DNA from 2 places in the Agromyces litoreus genome. Region 2 is predicted to be linked to the other one. Evidence: predicted binding sites of a transcription regulator. Region 2 holds the regulator's gene; the other holds the start of a gene.
The links. Region 2 encodes HrcA, which represses chaperone genes, less so after heat shock. Its sites were predicted from a motif close to TTNGCACTCGNNNNNNNCGAGTGCNAA; they were not measured.
Positions count from the first base shown of each region.

Region 1: a site for HrcA is predicted at 1,172-1,198, ahead of ABME01_RS01580 (Hsp20/alpha crystallin family protein). Genes of this name have one in related genera too.

Region 1 covers NZ_JBEPKA010000002.1:2,547-4,987, reverse strand. Annotated here, with positions in the region: gene ABME01_RS01585 (ROK family transcriptional regulator) at 1-460, opposite strand, end outside; gene ABME01_RS01580 (Hsp20/alpha crystallin family protein) at 683-1,111, opposite strand; gene ABME01_RS01575 (bifunctional helix-turn-helix transcriptional regulator/GNAT family N-acetyltransferase) at 1,287-2,165, shown strand; gene ABME01_RS01570 (amidohydrolase family protein) at 2,250-2,441, shown strand, end outside.
Region 2 covers NZ_JBEPKA010000009.1:60,136-62,576, reverse strand. Annotated here, with positions in the region: gene dnaJ (molecular chaperone DnaJ) at 1-341, opposite strand, end outside; gene hrcA (heat-inducible transcriptional repressor HrcA) at 399-1,418, opposite strand; gene ABME01_RS08625 (DUF4870 domain-containing protein) at 1,616-2,032, shown strand; gene ABME01_RS08620 (DUF4870 domain-containing protein) at 2,141-2,441, shown strand, end outside.

The sequences.
Region 1 (2,441 bases), on a different contig from region 2:
CGCCGATGCCGATCGACTGCAGGGCGCCGAAGTGCACCCCGGCGTCGCGGCCGACGCGGTCGATGAGCTCGAACGCGAGGTCGAGCCGGTCGGCCCAGGCGGTGTCGTCGTCGTAGCGCTCGACGCCCTGGGCGATGACCTCGTGCGCGGCGTCCGCGACGGCGACGTGCACGCGGCGGTGGCCGAAGTCGACGCCGAGGAACTGCCCGGACCCGGGGTCGAGCGCGAGCCGCTCGGCGGGGCGTCCACTGCCGGCGCGGGTCGCGGCATCCGTGTCGGCGACGATGATCGCGCCCCGCTGCAGCAGGCTCGCGGTGATCTCGGAGAGCGTGGTCCGGCTGAGCCCGATCCGCTTGGCGAGCTCGCCGCGGCTCATCGCGCCGTGGGTGCGGAGGGCGGCGAGCACGCGCTCCTCGTGGGTCCTCCTCACGAGGGCGTGGACTCCGGTCGTCGTCGACATGCCAGCAAGGTTCGCAACCTCGAATTTTTCCGTCAACACCCCGACAGAAAAACTTCTCGGATCGACCAGATCCCGGGCAGAACGGATGGCGCGCTCCGCCCGGCAACGGGGCGACCCGCGTCCCGGAACGCACGAAGCGGGGCGGATGCCTCGCATCCGCCCCGCTTCTGATGGGTCTCGGTCCGCCGCGCGCGACCGGGTCGGCCGGGCGGCGGCGCCGGATCAGCTGCCGCTCGCGACTTCCTTCGGCTCCTCGGCGCTCGAGCGCACCTCGACCTTGCGCGGCTTGGCGCGCTCGGAGACGGGGATGATCACGCTGAGCACGCCGTTGTCGTAGTGCGCGCTGATGCCGGCGGTGTCGATGCCGTCGCCGACGGTGAGCTGGCGCAGGAACGAGCCGCTCGGCCGCTCGTGCGCGAGCCACTGCACGTCGTCGTTGCGCAGCGTGCGCTCGGCGCGGATGGTGAGCAGCTGGCCGTCGACGTCGATGTCGATCGAGCCGGGGTCGACCCCGGGCAGGTCGGCGGACAGGACGTAGTGGTCGCCGTCGCGGTGCAGGTCGATCGGCATCATCCGCGGGCCCTGTCGCGTGTCGACGAGGCTGGCCGCGAGGCGGTCGAGGTCGCGGAACGGATCCCAGGTCATGGCCATGAGCGTCTCCTCTCGATGGAGTTCCAGAGTTGAGTCACCTTGACTCACGTTGAGTTCAGGTTAGCACTCTCGACACGAGAGTGCCAGCGTCGAACGGCCTCGGATCGGCACGTTGGCGGGCTGTTCGCCGAGGGCGAAGCGCCCGTCCAGGCACTCTCTGACTAGAGTCAGAGATATGGACGCCATCGCCAGGGTGCGCAGCTTCAACCGCACGGTCACCGAGCGCATCGGCGCGCTCGACGACGGCTACCTCGCCCGCGGGCGACCGCTCGGGCAGTCGCGACTCCTGTGGGAGATCGGCGACGACGGAGCCGAACTGCGCGACCTGCGCGACCGCCTCGACCTCGACTCGGGGTACCTCAGCCGGCAGCTGCGCGCGCTCGAGGCCGACGGGCTCGTGCGCGTCGAGCCCTCGCTCGACGACTCGCGCGTGCGCGTCGTGCGCCTCACCGACCGCGGCCGCGCCGAGCGCGGCGAGCTCGACCGGCTCTCCGACGCGCTCGTCGGCGGCATCCTCGACCCCCTCACCGACCGGCAGCGCACGCGCCTGCTCGAGGCGATGGACGAGGTGCGCCGACTCATGACCGCCTCGGCGATCGAGGTGCGCGTCGTCGGCCCGGCCGAGCCCGCCGCCCGCGCCAGCGTCGCCGCGTACTACGCCGAGCTCGCCGAACGGTTCGACCTCGGGTTCGACCCCGCCGTGACCCGGCAGACGCCCGACGACGGGTTCACCGAGCCGCGCGGCATATTCCTCGTCGCGTTCCTGCACGGCGAGCCGGTCGGCTGCGTCGGGCTCAAGCTGCACCCTGCGGCGCCCGCGGAGATCAAGCGCATGTGGGTCTCGCGCGAGGTGCGCGGGCTCGGGCTCGGCGGCCGGCTGCTCCGCGAGGTCGAGGCCGCCGCGCGGCGGCTCGGCGCGCGCGTCGTGCGGCTCGACACGAACCGGTCGCTCACCGAGGCGATCGCGATGTACCGCGCGCACGGGTACGACGAGATCGCCGACTTCAACGGCGAGCCGTACGCCGACTTCTGGTTCGAGAAGCGGCTCGGCTGAGGCGTCGCGAGCGCGAGCGAGGGCGCGAGGTCCGGCGCGGGCGCCTCGCTCGCGGTCCGCGGCCGTTCGCGAGAGGATCGCGGCATGGCCGGCGACGCGCACGGGCGACTCGCGGCGGCGATCAGGGCGATGCCGCTCGTCGACCACCACGTGCACGGCCTCCTCGCCGATCCGACCGACGCCGAGCTCGTCGGCGCGCTGAGCCAGGCCGCGCAGCCGAGCCCGGCCGACGCGTTCGACAGCCAGCAGGGGTTCGCGCTCCGCCGGCACTGCGCT
Region 2 (2,441 bases):
ACCTCGAGCCGGATCAGTGCGTCCTGCCCCCGCTCGCGGCGGGAGCGCGGTCCGCGACTGGCCTGGCCGGCGCCGAAGAACGTCTCGAAGATGTCGCCGAACCCGCCGAACCCGGCGGCTCCGCCGCCGAAGCCGCCCTGGCCGCCGAGGTCGTACTGCTGGCGCTGCTTCGGGTCCGACAGCACGTCGTACGCGTGCGTGACCTCCTTGAAGCGCTCCGACGCCTCCGCACCCGGGTTGACGTCGGGGTGCAGTTCGCGTGCGAGGCGACGGTAGGCCTTCTTGATCTCGTCCGGTGAGGCGTCGCGTGCGACGCCGAGGACCTCGTAGTGGTCGGCCACGTGAGGCGGGTTCCTTTCGATCGCGATGGCGGATGCCGCGGTGCGGCTCCGCGCAGTTCAGTTCTCGCCGAGCGTGCGGGAGAGGTATCGGGCGACGGCGCGCACCGCCGCCATGCTCTGGGAGTAGTCCATGCGGGTGGGGCCGACGATCCCGAGCCGGGACACGTCGCGGCCGGGCACGGCGAACGAGCTCGAGACGACCGAGGTCTCCCCGAGGCCGTAGGCCGCGTTCTCGCGGCCGATGCGCACGGCGAGGCCGTCGTCGGCGGTCATCTCGCCGAAGAGCTTCAGGATCACGACCTGCTCCTCGATCGCCTCGATGACGCCGAGGATGTTGCCGGCGAAGTCCTGCTCGGTGCGCACCAGGTTCGCCGCGCCGGCGACCACGAGCCGGTCGGCGCGGGTCACCTTCGCCTGGTCGGCGAGCGTCGCGGCGAGCGTGTGCAGCACCTCGGCGTGGGCGCGATCGGCGTGCTCGGTCTCGGCGGAGAGCGCGACCGCGGCGTCGTCCATCGTGAGTCCGGAGGCGATCTCGTTGAGCCGGTCGCGCAGCCGGGCGAGCGTGGCCTCGTCGACGGACTGGACGAGCTCGGCGAGCCGCTGCTCGACCTGCCCGCTGTCGGAGATGAGGATGCAGAGCACCCGGGTCGGCGCGAGCGAGACGAGCTCGACATGCCGGACGCGGGCGCGCGCGAAGCTCGGGTACTGCACGACCGCGAGCTGCCGGGTGAGCTGCGAGACGAGCCGGACCGTGCGGGCGAGCAGCTCGTCGAGGTCGTTCGACTCGCCGAGGAACGTCTCGATGGCGTGCCGCTGCGCGGCGGTGAGCGGTCGGATGTCGGCGAGCTGGTCGACGAACACCCGGTAGCCCTTGTCGGTGGGGATGCGGCCCGACGAGGTGTGCGGGGCCGCGATGAGCTCCTCCTCCTCGAGCAGGGCCATGTCGTTCCGGATCGTGGCCGCCGAGACGCCGAAGTGGTGCCGGTCGACGATGGACTTCGAGCCCACCGGCTCCCTCGACGCGACGTAGTCCTGCACGATGGCGCGGAGCACGGCGAGACTGCGTTCGGAGACCATGACCCTCGCCTTCCCTCGACCGTCGCATCGCTGTGGGCCCGCCCCTTGGCACTCCACCCACGTGACTGCTAATCCTATCCCGAGATTCAGGGCCTGCACCGTTGCCGGGCCGCACGCCGCCTCGATAGCGTGTGGTCGTCCCGCGCGCCGTGCAACCGCTGCACCCGCGGCGCTCCCCCTCCCGCGAAAGGCGACTCATGTCCGACTCCAACCTCCCTCCCCAGGATCCGAACGCCGCGCCGCAGCCGGCGCCCGCCGCACCCCTGACCCCCGAGCAGGACCGCCAGTGGGCCTCGTTCGCCCACCTCGGCGGCATCATCGGCATCCTGCCGTCGCTCATCATCTGGCTCGTGTTCAAGGACCGCGGCAGCCTCACGAACACCGAGGCCAAGGAGGCGCTGAACTTCCAGATCACCGTGGTCTTCGCCTACGTCGCGATCCTGATCGTCAACTCGATCCTGACGGTCGTGACCTTCGGCATCTGGGCCTACGTCGGCTGGCTGCTGCCGCTGGCCCTGTGGATCGCCGTGATCGTCTTCTCGATCATGGGCTTCATGCAGGCCAAGGACGGCAACCACTACCGGTACCCCTTCGCCATCCGCCTCATCAAGTAGCGCCGAGCACCCCGACGCGCCGGTCGAACGACCCTCGACCGGCGCGTCGCCGTGTGTCAGCATGAGGGCACGTCCCGAGTCCCGGGGAGACCATGAGGAGCCAGCATCATGTCCGACGCACCACCTCCGAACCCGCCCACCCCGCCCGCCGGCGGGACGCCCCCGCCCCCGCCGCCCGGGGGTCCCACGCCGCCGTCCGGCGGCTACCAGCAGAGCCAGCCGCTCAGCCCGGCCGATGAGAAGCTCTGGGCAACGCTGATCCACGTCGGCGGCGCGCTGTTCAACTTCCTCCCGGCCCTGATCGGGTACCTGATCCTGAAGGACCGCGGACCGTTCATCCGCGCGCACACGGCCACCGCGCTGAACTTCCAGCTCACGGTGCTGATCGCCTACGTCGTGAGCTTCCTGC